3 regions of the Oceanimonas sp. GK1 genome follow, and region 3 is predicted to be linked to each of the others. Evidence: riboswitches for the same ligand, from Rfam matches in the RefSeq annotation. Region 3 holds a riboswitch; each other region holds the start of a gene.
The links. Region 3 has a riboswitch for thiamine pyrophosphate ahead of GU3_RS00425 (sodium:solute symporter). Riboswitches for the same ligand answer to the same signal wherever they lie in the genome.
Positions count from the first base shown of each region.

Region 1: linked by a shared signal. The riboswitch ahead of GU3_RS11095 (TonB-dependent receptor) and the one ahead of GU3_RS00425 (sodium:solute symporter) in region 3 are both predicted to bind thiamine pyrophosphate.
Region 2: linked by a shared signal. The riboswitch ahead of thiD (bifunctional hydroxymethylpyrimidine kinase/phosphomethylpyrimidine kinase) and the one ahead of GU3_RS00425 (sodium:solute symporter) in region 3 are both predicted to bind thiamine pyrophosphate.

Region 1 is NC_016745.1:2,339,172-2,344,292, reverse strand. It holds gene GU3_RS11100 (lipocalin-like domain-containing protein) at 1-688, shown strand, start outside; gene GU3_RS11095 (TonB-dependent receptor) at 735-2,759, opposite strand; TPP riboswitch at 2,857-2,960, opposite strand; gene GU3_RS11090 (DsrE family protein) at 3,181-3,615, shown strand; gene GU3_RS11085 (rhodanese-like domain-containing protein) at 3,630-4,178, shown strand; gene GU3_RS11080 (ribonuclease Z) at 4,202-5,121, shown strand, end outside.
Region 2 is NC_016745.1:532,855-537,975, forward strand. It holds gene polA (DNA polymerase I) at 1-1,029, shown strand, start outside; TPP riboswitch at 1,330-1,432, shown strand; gene thiD (bifunctional hydroxymethylpyrimidine kinase/phosphomethylpyrimidine kinase) at 1,468-2,274, shown strand; gene GU3_RS02570 (putative monovalent cation/H+ antiporter subunit A) at 2,477-4,774, shown strand; gene GU3_RS02575 (Na+/H+ antiporter subunit B) at 4,771-5,121, shown strand, end outside.
Region 3 is NC_016745.1:84,851-89,971, forward strand. It holds gene pyrC (dihydroorotase) at 1-480, shown strand, start outside; gene GU3_RS00410 (LysR family transcriptional regulator) at 521-1,411, opposite strand; gene GU3_RS00415 (nitroreductase family protein) at 1,521-2,129, shown strand; gene GU3_RS00420 (DMT family transporter) at 2,159-3,079, shown strand; TPP riboswitch at 3,131-3,237, shown strand; gene GU3_RS00425 (sodium:solute symporter) at 3,317-4,753, shown strand; gene GU3_RS00430 (PGPGW domain-containing protein) at 4,928-5,121, shown strand, end outside.

The sequences.
Region 1 (5,121 bases), 1.3 Mb from region 3:
GCTGGATAACTGGCAACTGGCCAGTCTGGGCGCGAAAGGTGACGAGCTGGACTGGCTGCGGCTCACGGCTCAGGCCGAGGACGAGCAGGGTGACTTTGGTTATGAGCTGGAGCTGAAAGCCGAAGGCCCCTTGGTGCGCCACGGTGTTGGCGGCTTCAGCCAGAAATCCGCCGACGGCCAGGGCTCCCTGTATTACAGCCAGCCCTTTTACCGGGTGAGCGGCGAGGTGTGGCTTAATGGCCAACGGCTGGCGGTGAGCGGCCAGGCCTGGCTGGATCGGGAATGGAGCAGCCAGCTGCTGAGTGCCGGTCAACGCGGCTGGGACTGGTTCTCGCTGCACCTCGACAGTGGCGCCAAGGTGATGGTCTTTCGCCTGCGGGGAGGGAGCGACAATCACAGCGATTATCTGTCCGGCAGCTGGATCAGCCCGGACGGTGAGGTCACGCCGCTGAGCACAACAGCATTCACCCTTGAACCCAAGGCCCGCACCGGGGTGGCCGGCCGGCAGGTGCCGGTGCGCTGGCAACTCACCCTGCCGGAACAACAGCTGACGCTGAATATCAGCGCTCACCACCCTAACCGCTGGATGCCCACCTCCGTACCCTACTGGGAAGGGGCGGTCCGGGTGACCGATGCCGCCAGCGGTGCGCCCCGCGGTCAGGGCTATCTGGAAATGACCGGATACTGACCGGGTGACATCGTCACCCGGCCTCTATGAAAGGAATTGCGGGGAGTTAAAACATCAAGCGGGTGGTCACCCCAAACAGGCGGGGAGCGCCCAGCTGAATGTAGTCTTCGGTGACGTAGCCCTTGCGCGGGTCGTTGCCGAACTGGAAGCCGCGCACGGCGTAATCCTCGTCGGTCAGGTTACGGCCCCACAGGGTAATGCTCCAGTGGTCCCGCTGGTAGCCGAAACGGGCATGGAGCAGGGCGTAGGCGTCGGACCGGGCGTCGTGGCTGTCGGAAAAGTAGAACGTGTCCTTGCCTTCCACATCCAGGCCGGTGAACCAGCCGCTGCCGAGGTCGAGGCTGGCGCCCAGGGCAAACTGGTATTCCGGGGCGTGGGCGGCGTCGCGGCCGTCAAAGTAGGCACCGGCCTCTTCCAGCCGAGTGTCCAGCAACCCCAGGCTGCCGTAGATCTCGAGAGCGGCGCTGGCCTGCCACTGGGCCTGGGCTTCCAGGCCGTAGCTGTAGGCGCGCTCGGCGTTGGCGGTGTAGTCGATGTAGTCGGTGGAATTGTCGGGGCGCAGCACGTTACGGTAGGCGCTGATCTGGGCGTCATCCCGCTGCTGGAAGAACAGGGCCACCTGAGTGTGCAGGGTGTCGTCCAGCAGGCTATGCTTGCCGCCGATTTCGTAGTTCCACAGGGTTTCGGCATCAAAGTCACGCAGCTCGTTGGGCAGGTTGCCAGTGGCGTTGTAGCCGCCGACCTTGTAGCCCCTGGAGATCAGGGCGTAATACATCTGGCTGTCGTCCACCTGGTATTCGAGCGCGACCCGGCCGCCCCAGAGCATGTCGACGGGATCGCTGCCGTTGCCGTCACTGTCGCTGTATTGGGTGCGATCCTGCTCCACCCGCAGGCCGTTGATCAGGGTCAGCTTGTCGGTCAGTACGGTTTCCAGCTCGCCGTAAGTGGCCATCCGGTTGGCTTCATACTCGCTGGTGAAACCGGCGGGCAGGTAGGTGTAGTGACGGGTCAGATCCGAGCTGCGGTGGAAGAAGTAAATGCCGCCGGTCCAGGCGGTGCGGCCGTCGAACAGGGCGGACTCTTCGGTGGAGATAAAGCGCACGTCGGCGGTGGCACCGCGCTCGTCCCGTTGGTAGTTGTCGGTGGCGCTGTAGCCGCCGAGGCCGGGATTGGCCCAGTCCACGTCGTAGCCGTATTCCAGCTCGCTTAGGTTCACCGCCAGCGAGGTTTGCAGGGTATAGGCGCTGTGGCCATACCAGCTGGCGGTGCCCGACAGGGCCAGGGTTTTCTGGCGATCGTGGCCCGGCTGATCGGATAGGGTATGGCGGCTGTTGTCGAGGGAGAAGGCGTCGTAGCCGTTGTCGATATTGGCGTAGAAAGCGCTCAGATCCAGATCCAGATCCTCGCTGGCCTCGATGCGGAATTTGCTACGCAGCAGGGTCTCGTCAATGTTGTTGGTGTTATCGGTATGGTGATAATCATTGGTGATGAAACCGTCGCTCAGGTTGCGCTGGGCGGCAAGACGATAGCCCACCTTGTTGGTGAGCGGGCCGCCCACCGCCGCGCTCAGGTTGCGGGTGTTGTACTGCCCCAGGGTCAGCTCGGCGTTGCCTTCCGTGGTCTTGGTGGGCTCACTGGCGCGAATGTTAATCAGGCCGGCCAGGGCGTTGGCGCCATACAGGCTGCCCTGAGGGCCGCGCAGCACTTCCACCTGGCGGGCGTCCAGCAGAGTGGCGCCGCCGGCCATGGCGCTCATGTCGATACCGTCCACCACCACACCAACGGACGGGTTGACCACACCGATAAACTGGCTGCGCTCGCCCACACCACGAATTTGATAAAACTTGCCGCGGGAAGCGCCGGCGCTCAGGTTGACGTTGGGGGCCTGGGCCAGCACGTCTTCCAGGTGATCCTTGCCCGGCTGCTCCAGTCTTTCTTCATTCAGCACGCTCACGCTGGCGGCGGTGTCCTGCAGGGTATCTTCCCGAAAGCTCGAGGTCACCAGTACGGGGGCCAGGGTGTAGACGGATTCAGAGTTATCGGCGGCCTGGGCCGGCAGAGCGGCTGCCATGGCCAGGGTTAAGGCAGAGGGGACAACAGGGTTCAGTCTTGGCACTTTATATCTCCATTTCAGTGCGAAGACCCGGTAGCAATACGAGCAGGGCAGGGCGTTGTGAGCTTCCTATTCCTACGCCGGTATCAACCGGATCAGGTTCAAAGGGTTCGCGCACGGCGCATCTCAGGCAATGGGTTGCCACCCCTTAGGATTTGGCCTTGGTTATAAGGCGAGCGGAATTATACGCATTCAGGCATAAAGGTCGACAAGAATCGAGGGTTGGTACTGACGTGCGGTCACGTGTTGACCGAATCCACCTGGACATTGCGACAGCGGCAGTGAGCCATGCTTATGCTTTTTGAATGATGAACCGACTTTACATCTACATAAGAATAATCTTATATTAGTTTTGCCTTAATTAAACGGAGTGCTCATCATGAAAAAAGGAAGAAAAATACTGGCCGCGCTGGCCCTGGGGGCCGGCATCAGTGCCGCGAGTGCCGCTCAGGCGGCAGAGTCAAAGGTCTTGCTGCTGGTCACCAGTGCCGCGCCCCAGGTGCAGGGCATGGCCATGGTGCTGGGCAATGCCATGCAGGAGCAGGGCCGTCAGGTGAAGGTGCTGCTGTGCGACAAGGCCGGGGATCTGGCCATTAACGGATACAGCAGTGCGCCGCTGAAGCCAAACAACGTCACCCCGGAGCAACTGATGAGCAAGCTGCAGCAGGGGGGCGGCAAGGTAAGCGTGTGCGCGCTTTATCTGCCCAACAGCGAATACGACAAGACGGATCTGCGCGAACAGGTAGAGGTCGCCACGCCGGCCGAGATGGCCGCCATGATGACGGCGGACGATGTACGGGTATTCAGCTTCTAAAAAGGAGAGCAACCATGTGGAAAGTACTGACGCCGGCGCTGCTGGCCATGACCCTGGCACTGCCGTCCTGGGCGAGCAGCGACGAACTGGGGCTGAGTGCCCGCCAGGCCTATGAGCAGAACCGCGACAACGATCAGGTGTTGCTGGTGGATGTGCGCGATCCGGTGGAGATCATGTTTGTAGGGGGCACCAACGAGGTGGATGTCAACGTGCCCTATCTGCTGGTGGATCGCAGCCAGTGGGATGAAGACAACCAGCGCTTTCGGTTATACCGCAATCCGCAGTTTATTGAGCAAATCAAGGCGGCCCTGGCCGAGCGCGGCCTGGATGAAACCGCCACCGTCATCACCATGTGCCGCTCCGGCAGCGAGCGGGGCCTGCCCAGCGCCGAATTTTTGCGGGAGCATGGGTTTTCCAACGCCCGTTACGTGGTGCACGGCTTTCAGGGGGATGCCATCAAGGAAGGCGAGCGAACCGGTTTTCGCCTGGTGAATGGCTGGCAGAACGAGGGCTTGCCCTGGAGCCCGCGTCTGAGCCCGGACAAACTGCAGCGGCCACAGTAAGCAGGCTTGCGAGCAAACCCACCATGGAGCTGATTTTTCTGGGCACCTCCTCGGGCACACCCACCAAAACCCGCAGCCTGTCGGCGCTGGCCCTGCGCCGGCACAAGACAAAGTCCTGGCTGCTGGTGGATTGCGGCGAAGGCACCCAGCACCGGCTGCTGCAGGCGCCGCTGTCGCTGCACTGGCTGCAGGCGGTGTGCATCACCCACCTGCACGGGGATCACTGCTACGGCCTGCCGGGCCTGCTGGCCAGCGCCGGGCTGAACGGCCGCACCGCGCCGCTGACCATTGTCGGCCCGGCGGGGCTGCAGGCCTGGATTGAACAGACCGCGGCCATCAGCCAGTTGCAGCTGAACTTTGAGCTGCGCTTTGCGGACGTGAACTCCCTTATCAGCCGCCCGCTGGCGCTGGAAGGATTTGACATCACGGCCACGGCGCTGTCGCACCGGGTGCCCAGTTTTGCCTATGGCTTTACCGAAACACATCTCGCGGGCCGGCTCGACACCCACCGGCTCCTCGCCGATGGCGTGCCCGCCGGGCCGCTGTGGGGGAAACTGCACCGGGGCGAAACCGTCACCCTGAATGATGGCCGGGTGCTGGCGGGGCGGGATTACCAGCTGTCGCCGCCCAGGCCGCGCAAGGTGGTGATCGGCGGCGACAACGACAACCCCGGCTTGCTGGCACAGGCGGTGCAAGGCGCCGATGTGCTGGTGCACGAGGCCACCTACACCCTGGAGGTCGCCAACAAGGTGGGGCCCGAACCGCAACACAGCAGTGCCGCCGCCGTGGCGCAGTTTGCCGAGCAGGCGGGGTTGCCCAATCTGGTGTTGACCCACTTCAGCCCCCGTTACCGGGACGCAGGCAGTGGCCTCACGGTGGCGAGCCTTGAGCGGGAAGCGCGGGCGCACTATTCCGGCCGGCTGTGGATGGCGGAGGATCTGGC
Region 2 (5,121 bases), 450 kb from region 3:
GAGATCCTGTTCACCAAACTGGCACTGCCGGTGATCAAGAAGACCCCCAAGGGAGCGCCGTCCACCGCCGAAGAAGTGCTGCAGGAGCTGGCGCTGGATTACCCGCTGCCCAAACTGCTGATGGAATACCGGGGCCTGAGCAAGCTCAAGTCCACCTACACCGACAAGCTGCCGCTGATGGTGAATGAGCACAGCGGGCGCATTCATACCTCCTACCACCAGGCTAACACCGCCACCGGCCGGCTGTCGTCGTCGGATCCCAATCTGCAGAACATTCCCATCCGCACGCCGGAAGGGCGGCGCATTCGCCAGGCTTTTGTGGCCGAGCCCGGCTACAAACTGGTGGCGGCGGACTACTCCCAGATCGAGCTGCGCATCATGGCGCACCTGTCCCAGGATCAGGGGCTGCTGGACGCCTTTGCCCACGGCCAGGACATTCACAAGGCCACCGCCGCCGAGGTGTTCGGGGTGGCGGTGGAGCAGGTGTCTGCCGAGCAGCGCCGCCGGGCCAAGGCCATCAATTTTGGCCTGATCTACGGCATGAGTGCCTTTGGTCTGGCGCGCCAGCTGGGCATTGGCCGCAACGAGGCCCAGGACTACATGAACATCTACTTTGAACGCTACCCCGGGGTGCTGCGCTACATGGAGACCACCCGGGAGCAGGCCAGTGAACAGGGCTATGTTTCCACCCTGTTCGGCCGCCGGCTCTACCTGCCGGAAATCAAATCCAAGAACGGCGCCCGGCGCAAGGGTGCCGAGCGGGCCGCCATCAACGCGCCCATGCAGGGCACTGCCGCCGACATCATCAAGCAGGCCATGATTCGAGTGAATGACTGGCTGGGTGAGCTGCCCGAGGGCGAGGTACGCATGCTGATGCAGGTGCACGACGAACTGGTGTTTGAAATTCGTGAAGACAAGGTAGACGCCCACCGGGAAACCATCTGCGCGCTGATGCAGCAGGCCGCCAGTCTGGATGTGCCCCTGCTGGTGGAAGCCGGGGTGGGTGACAACTGGGATCAGGCTCACTAATCTGACAACAAAATAACGATAATGAAATAATATTACGTATCTCGACTTTTCTCTGCTTTCCTTCGGGAGTAGAGTGTCATCAGGTACAGAGGCAGGGTAAATCACCCTGTCACGCTTTTTGCATTTACTTCATATGCTGCTCAGGCCGCCTTCAGCCAGAATGCTGAAGGCGTTTTTTTATGCCCGCTGTTCGGCTGTACACAGGTGTTGTATACAATCCAACTCCATTTTTGTTGTTAAGTTACATTTTTGTGAGTGAATGCGTCGACTGGCATTTGGCCAGTGGGCTGGGTATTATCGTGCGATTGGTCGGGGAGCCGAAAGGCCGAGACGGCAGTGATATGCCGAACCCGTTGAACCTGATCCAGTTAACACTGGCGTAGGGAACCGATGGCCGATGGCCTTGTGGTTTTCACGCCTTACAAGGACCATAAGGACATGCACAGCAGCAAAGCCATTATTCTTTCCATTGCCGGCTCCGACAGCGGCGGCGGCGCCGGTATTCAGGCCGACATCAAGGCCATCTCCGCCACCGGCGGCTACGCCTGCTCGGTGATCACCGCCATTACCGCCCAGAACACGCAGCGGGTGACCGCCGTGCACCCGGTACCCCAGGAGATCATTCGTGCCCAGCTCGACGCCGTGTTCAGCGATCTGCCGGTCATGGCGGTGAAGGTGGGCATGCTGGGGGATACCGACACCATCAATACCGTGGCCGACGCCCTGGAACAATACCGGCCACAACACCTGGTGGTGGATCCGGTGATGGTCAGCGCCAACGGCGACATGCTGCTGGCCCCCGAGGCGGTGGATTGCCTCAAGCAGCGGTTGCTGCCGCTGGCGGACGTGATCACCCCCAACCTGCCGGAAGCCGCCTGCCTGGTGGAACGGCCGGTGCCGGCGTCACTGCGTGAGGTAGAGCCCCTGCTCACCGCCCTTAATGAGCTGGAGTGCCGGGCGGTGCTGCTCAAGGGCGGCTTTCTGCAACAGGAGCCGCGCAGTCCCGACTGGCTGCTGCACCATGGCGAGGTGCGCTGTTTCGACACCCCCAGAGTGATCACCGCCAACACCCACGGCACCGGCTGTACCCTGTCCGGGGTGCTGGCTTCCTACCTGGCGCAGGGCCTGACACTGGAGCTGGCGGTGGCCTCGGCCAAGCACTATATCGAGCGGGCCATCGAGGCCGGTGCTCACTTGAAAATCGGCCAGGGCCGGGGCCCGGTGGAGCACTTTTTCGCCCGCTGATCCCGGCATTAGTGTCCCGGTTTGCTTGCGTCCGGCCGGGGCGGCTTGTAGTATGCGTATCGCTAATAATCAATAAAAAATGGATTAACTTCCTGATAGTTAATCCAATTATGTTCACTGCTATAGTCTGCATTCAGAGTCTCTCCTTTCATCTTCGCCGATCCTGACGCCCCGTTCACGGGCATGAAAAGGAGCCTTGCGTATGCTTGTTGCCGTATTGGCAGGTTTTGTTCTGGCCGCCCTGGTGCCGCTGTTAAGTCCCCGCCTCGGTCGGCATATCGGCGGGTTTCTGGCGGTGTTGCCGGCGGCGCTGTTCGGTTATTTCGCCAGCTTCTGGCCCCGGGTCACCGGCGGTGAAGCGGTGCAGTTTCACTACGACTGGATCCCCAGCCTCAATATCAGCCTGAGCTTTCTGCTGGATGGCCTTGGCCTGATGTTCGCCCTGCTGATCACCGGCATCGGCACCTTCATTCTCATCTACGGCGGCCGCTACCTGGAAGGCAACAAGGACAGGCACAAGCTGCTGATGTACCTGCTGGCCTTTATGAGCGCCATGCTGGGGGTGGTGCTGTGCAGCAACCTGATTGGCCTGTTCGTGTTCTGGGAACTCACCAGCATCACCTCCTACCTGCTGATCGGTTTTAACCACGAGCAGGAAAAGGCCCGCAAGGCGGCGCTGCAGGGACTGTTCGTCACCATGGGCGGTGGCCTGGCACTGATGACCGGGCTGATTATGCTGGGCTGGATGGCCGGCAGTTTTGAGCTGACCGAGGTGTTGACGCAAGGGCCGGCACTGCAGCAGCACCCGCTGTTCCTGCCGATGATGGGCCTGGTGTTGCTGGGCACCTTTACCAAGTCGGCCCAGTTTCCGTTCCATTTCTGGCTGCCCAATGCCATGGCCGCGCCCACCCCGGTGAGCGCCTATCTGCATTCGGCCACCATGGTCAAGGCCGGGGTGTTTCTGATGGCCCGGCTGCAACCGGTGATGGCGGGCAGCGAGGCCTGGCTGCTGACGCTGTCGGCGGTGGGCGCCCTGACCATGACGGTGGGCGCCGTGATGTCGGTGTGCAGCACGGATCTCAAGCGCATTCTGGCCTTTTCCACCATCATGGCCCTGGGCACCCTGACCTTGCTGATTGGCATCGGCACCCCGGTGGCGCTGAAGGCGGCCATGGTGTTCCTGCTGGCCCATGCCCTGTACAAGGGGGCGCTGTTTATGGCCGCCGGCACCCTGGATCACGCCACCGGCACCAAGGACGTGCGCGAGCTGGGCGGACTGCGCCCCCACATGCCGCAGACGGCGCTGTTTTTGTGGGTGGCGGCGCTGTCCCTGGCCGGCATTCCGCCGCTGTTCGGCTTTATCGCCAAGGAGCTGATGTTTGAGGCGGCCCTGGGGGCCAGCGCCCTGTCCACCCTGCTGGTGGTACTGGCGATGATCACCGCCGTGTGCATTGTCGCCGCCAGCGCCCTGGTGGCCATCAAACCCTTCTGGGGTGACCACAAACCCACACCCAAAACGCCCCATGAGGCGCCGGCGGCCATGCGCCTGGGCTTCAGCGTGCTGGCAGTCTTGAGCCTGGTGCTGGGGCTGGTGCCCGGGCTGGCCGAGCCGCTGCTGGCGGCGGCGGTCACCGCCATTAGTGGTGCGCCGGCCGCCGACCTGGATCTGGCGCTGTGGCACGGCATCAATCTGCCGCTGCTGTTCAGCGCGGTGGCACTGGTGGCCGGTGGCTTGCTGTATCGCCGCTGGAACCGGGTGTATCAGCCGCTGGGTAACGCCATTTATCCTCTGGCTTACGGCCCCGAACGGGGTTATGAGCACATGATGGACGGCCTGGTGCGGCTGGCCCGCTGGCAGACAAAGCTGCTGCAGAACGGCTACATGACCAATTACATTCTGACCATACTGATCACCGCCATCGGCCTGCTGGTGTATGCCTTCTGGGCCCACGACGCCTTTGTGTATTCCCTGTCGTTCGAGGGGGTGTATTTCTACGAGGTGATGATTGGCCTGCTGATGCTGGTGGCGGTGGTGTATGCCAGCGCCACCCATCTGCGGCTGGGCTCGGTGGCGGCGGTGGGCGTGCTGGGCTTTGCCATGGCGCTGATCTACGTCTTCTACAGCGCCCCGGATCTGGCCATTACCCAGATGCTGGTGGAAACCTTGACGGTGATCCTGCTGGTGCTGGTGCTGTTCCGCCTGCCCGGTTTTCAGGATTTGTCGAGCCCCGGGATACGCTGGCGTGATGCCGCCGTGGCCGGGACCTTTGGCGTGCTGGTTACCATGATGGTGCTGACCGTCAACCAGTCTTCCCTGGGCGGGGGCATCAGCGACTACCTGGTGGCCAACAGCTACGCCGTGGCCCAGGGCCGCAATATTGTCAACGTGATCCTGGTGGACTACCGGGCCCTGGATACCCTGGGGGAAATTTTCGTACTGGCCCTGGCGGCCATTGGGGTCAGTGCCATGATCCGCTTTCGCTGGGAGGACTACCGATGATGTCCGGCTCTTCGCTGATCCTGCAGACCGCCACCCGTTTTCTGGTGCCGCTGCTGTTTCTGTTTGCGGTGTTTTTGCTGCTGCGCGGCCATAACGAGCCGGGGGGCGGCTTTATTGCCGGCCTGGTGGCGTCGGGGGCCTTTGCCCTGCACCTGTTTGCCTTCGATGCCAGCAGCACCCGCAAGCTGATGGGGGTGGACAGCCAGCTCTTGATGGGCTGTGGCCTGTTGCTGGCGCTGGCGAGCGGCGTGGTGGGCATGGTGCTCAACGGCCAGCCGTTCCTGTCCAGCCAGTGGTGGACCCTGTATGTGCCCGGTATCGGTGAGCTCAAGCTGAGCACGCCGCTG
Region 3 (5,121 bases):
GAGCAGGCCGGCGACAACGTGGCCGCCACCATCACCGCCCACCACCTGCTGTTTAACCGCAACCATATGCTGGCGGGCGGCATTCGTCCCCATTACTACTGCCTGCCCATTCTCAAGCGCAACACCCACCAGCAGGCCCTGGTGCGTGCCGCCACCAGCGGCAGCAAGAAGTTCTTTATGGGCACCGACTCGGCGCCGCACTTCCAGCACCGCAAGGAAGCCGCCTGCGGCTGCGCCGGTGCCTACACCTCCCACGCCGCCGTGGAGCTGTATGCCGAAGCCTTTGAAGAAGCCGGCGCGCTGGCCAAGCTGGAAGCCTTTACCAGCCACAACGGCCCCGACTTCTACGGCCTGCCCCGCAACCAAGACACCATCACCCTGGTGAAAGAGTCCTGGACCGTGGGCGAAACCCTGCCCCTGGGCGGCGACCAGCTGGTGCCCATTCGCGCCGGCGAAACCATCGGCTGGACGGTAAAATAACCGTCATGGCACTCAGCAACGCGGCCCCGGCCGCGTTTTTTTATGCCGGCATAAAATCGGCCTGGCGCTCGGCAATCCTCTGCTTGAGAAAACGGGTAAAGGCCTGCACCTTGGCCGAACGGTGCAAATCCCCGTGGCTGGTCAGCCAGAGGTCATAAGTCCAGTCTGGCGGGGGCGGCAACAGGGGCAGCAGCTCAGGGGCCAGGCTGGCCTGCCAGCAGCTCAGCGGGCCACAGCCCAGCCCGGCCTGCAGCGCGGGAATAAAACCGGTGAAATCCTGCACCCGGTAGAAGATTTGCGCCGCCGGAACATGGGCCTCCATCCAGCGCATAAACACGCTGCCGGGCCGTGGCTGCGTGGTGCTGACAAAACGGTGCCCGGCAAGCTCGTTCAGGGAATAAAGAGGGCCGTGGCGGCGCACATAGTCACGACTGGCATAAAGGGTGCTCGCCGCCCGGGTCAGGTGCTGCACCACATAATCCGGGTCTTCCGGCTTATGGCCCGAGCGTATGCCCACATGGGCTTCACCATGATCCAGCCGGAACACCCGCCGGTCGGCGGCATATTCCAGCCGAATGTTCGGGTGCCGTTGCTGAAACTCGGCCAGCAAGGGCGTCAGGTAGGGTACCAGGTTGTTGACCGAGGTCAGGATCAGGGTCCCGGCCAGGGCCTCGCTTTCCCCCACCCGGGCGCGCATGCGACTGAACGCCTCTTCGGCCTGAACCGCGGCGGCCAGCAACGCCTGGCCGGCCTCGGTGGCCACGTAGCCCCGGGCGTGACGATGAAACAGGCGGGTGCCCATGCGGGCTTCCAGCGCGTTGATCCGCCGCAATACGGTGCTGTGGTGCACCTCCAGCTGATGGGCGGCCGCGCTCAGCGAGCCCAGCCGGGCCACCTGGTAGGCGGTGTAAATGTCTTGCCAGTCATTCATCTGTGCATTCATGCACATTACCTCTGCACCAATTCTGTTTTTCTTCATTTTTGCACATGGAATACTGACCACCAACCCGAACATCATCCTTCATCACAGGAGTCAGACCATGCATACCCTCGACGCCATCACGACCCGCCGCGCCATCAAGCAATACGATGCGACTTTTCGCATGCCCGAGGCCGACATCGAGCAACTGTTTCAGTACCTGCTGCAGGCCCCCACCTCCTTCAACCTGCAACACTGGCGCTTTGTGCAGGTGGAAGACCCGCAGTTGCGGGCCGAGCTGCGCGCCGCCGCCTGGGATCAGGCGCAAATCACCGACGCCTCCCTGCTGCTGGTGCTCTGTGCCGACACCCAGGCCTGGCAGAAGGATCCCGGCCACTGCTGGCGCGACGCCCCCGCCGACGTCCGCGACCAGATGCTGTCGATGATCCACGGCTTCTACGCCGGCAAGCCGCAACTGCAGCGCGATGAAGCCCTTCGCTCCGTGGGCATCGCCGCCCAGACCGCCATGCTGGCCGCCAGGGCCATGGGCTACGACAGCTGCCCCATGATCGGCTTTGACGCCGAGCGCGTGGCCGAGCTGATCCGGTTGCCCGAAGGCCACCTGGTGGGCATGATGCTGACCATTGGCAAGGCCACCAGGGCCGCCCGACCCAGGGCGGGACAACGGGCCCTGGAGAGTGTGCGGATACGGGATCGTTTCGCCGACTGAGCCGGCGAACGGCATTCGGGAGAAAAGCCATGACCATGCAAACCTGGCACGCCCACGGGCGTGTGCTGCTCGCCACCCTGTTCGTGGCGGGCTCCTTTATCATCTCGGCCCGGCTGGCAACCGAGGCCCCGCCGGCCTCCCTCACCCTGCTGCGCTTTGTGCTGGCCGCCGCCCTGCTGCTGCCCTGGGTGCTGTGGCGCGCCGACCGGCGGCAGCAACTGTGGCGGGCCCTGCCCCGGGGGCTGCTGATCAGCCTGTTTTATTCGCTGTTTTTCATTCTGCTGTTTGAGGCGCTGCACAGCACCACGGCCCTGAACACCGGCACCCTGTTCACTCTGGTGCCTCTGCTGACCGGCGTGGCGGGCATCTGGCTGCTGCGCACCCGCATCACCACCGTGCAGGGGATCAGCTACCTGCTGGGCATGGTAGGGGCGCTGTGGGTGATTTTTGAGGGCAGCCCGGCGCGGGCCCTGGCGCTGCAGCTCAATCCGGGGGATCGGCTGTTTCTGCTGGCGGTGCTGAGCATGTGCGCCTATTCGCTGTGCATGAAACTGCTGTATCGCAACGATTCGGTGGCCATACTCACCTGCGCCACCTTGCTGGGCGGTGCGGTCTGGATGGGGCTCATGGTCTGGCTGACCGATACCCCCCTGCAATGGCAAGCCCTTGAAGGAGGCGACTGGCTGGCCATGGGCTACCTGGTGGTGTGCGCCACCCTGGCCAGCGGCTATCTGTTTCAGGGGGGCAGCATTCACCTTGGCCCGCAACGGGTGATGGCCTACACCTACCTCAACCCGGCGGCGGTCGCCCTGCTGCTTTGGCTGTTTGGCGGCGAACCGGTGGCGGCCAGCCTCTGGCCCGGCATCCTGCTCTCCTGCCTGGCCACCTGGTGGCTGCAACGCCAGACCGCAGGCCGCGCCCTGTCCGCCGCGCACCCGGCCCGTCGCTGACGGGGCCGCCGCCCGCATTGACAACCACGCCGCCGCCCCTTACCCTCGTTTCGCTATTCCTGGGGGAGCCCACACGGGCTGAGACTCCGCCACACCGGCGGTAACCCTTAGAACCTGATCCGGGTAATGCCGGCGAAGGGAAGGAAACGAAGGATCCTGCAATCCCGATCCGCCCTCTCCCTCTTGTCGCCCGCATGCCCCGGCCATTTAGTGCCCACCCGGGCAGAGGGAGAACACATGCTGGACACCACCACCGCCATTTTATGGCTCTGTTTATTTGCGGCGGTCTTCGCCATTCCGGGTCTGCTTTACGCCCGCCGGCAAAACGATCAGCCGGAAGACTTTATCGTGGCTCGCAACAGCCAGAGCGGCAGCGCCACCACCCTGACCCTGCTGGCCACCACCATGGGCACCTGGATTTTATTCGGTCCGGCCCAGGCCGCCACCTGGGGCGGCATTGGCGCCGTTACCGGTTACGCTCTGGGGGTGTTGGCCCCCCGGCTGGTGATGATTCCGCTCGGCAAGCGCATTCGCGAGCTGATGCCCGCCGGCCACACCCTCACCGAGTTTGTGCTGGGCCGCTACGGCCGGGGCATGTACGGCTTTGTGCTGGTGATCATGCTGTTCTACCTGTTTATTTCCCTCACCGCCGGCCTCACCGCCATCGCCCAGATGGTGGCGCTGCTGGCGCCGGTGCCGCTGTGGGCCACCGCCGGCATTGTGATGGCGGCCACCCTGCTCTATACCCTGTATGGCGGCCTGCGGGTGACCATTTTCACCGACCGGGTGCAGATGCTGGTGATACTGCCGTTTCTGCTCACCCTGATTGTGCTGGGTTGGCAGGCCACCGGCGGCCTGGCCCCGGTGCTGGCCGGCCTGCAGCAAACCGCCCCGCACCTGCTTGACCCGCTCGACACCACCGGGCTGAAGTCGGGCCTGACCTTCTTCCTCGCCGTGGTGCTGACCGGCCTGTTCTACCAGGGCACCTGGCAGCGGGTGTTTGCCGCCCGGGACAACAAGGTCATTCGCAACGGCTTTATTCTGAGCGGCGTGCTCAGCTTTCCCATCATCTTCATCATGGGGCTGTTTGGCCTGGCCTTTGTGGGCCTGGCGCTGCCCGGCGATGGCTCGGTGGCGCTGTTCAGCGTGCTGATGCCCAACATGCCGCTGTGGTTTGCCATTGGCCTGCTGCCCTTTGGCCTGGCGCTGATCATGAGCAGCGCCGACTCCACCATCAGCGGCCTCACCAGCATGCTGGTGGTGGATCTGCGCCGGCTGCTGCCGCAAACCAGCGTGCACACCCTGCTGGGCCTGTCGCGCTGGCTAATCGTGCTGGTGTCGATTCCGGTGCTCTATGTGGCCTCGCAGGGGTACAGCGTGCTGTATCTGTTCCTGCTGGCGGACCTGCTGTGCTGCGCCGCCGCCTTTCCGGTGTTTTTCGGCTTTTACAACGCCCTCTATCAGGGCTGGAACGCCATGCTCAGCACCCTCGGCGGCCTGGTGGCCGGCCTGATGCTGTTCCCCGCCCCGGGCCAGGCCGCCACCCATTTGCTGGAGTCGTTCCTGCTGGCTACCCTGGTGCCGGTGGCCATTTCCATCCTGCTGCTGCTGGTGCCCAGCCGGCCCTTTGACTTTAATGCGCTGGCCGGCCGGGTGCGCAGCCTGGAAAGCTGAGTTCGTTTCGTCGCAACCGTTTCGTCGTAAAAACAGTACCGGCGTGCCATAAGGCCGCCGGTTTTTTTGTGCCCGAGACCGCCCTGTTCATTCTGATCGCTGCCGGCAGACGTTTTTTCCCTCATAATGGCGCAACCTGAACAAGCCACTTGATGTTAAAGAGTACCCCTATCCGTGAATGAGTTTCTGCAACTATTCGACAACCCGGCGCTGATCTGGACCCTGGGCCTTGCCAGCCTGGTGAGCTTTATCGGCTCCCTGATCATTATTCCCTGGCTGGTGGTGCGCATTCCGGTGAATTACTTTTCCGGTGAATACCGCCACCGGGTGCCCTGGGCCAAACAGCATCCGCTGATCCGCTGGCTGCT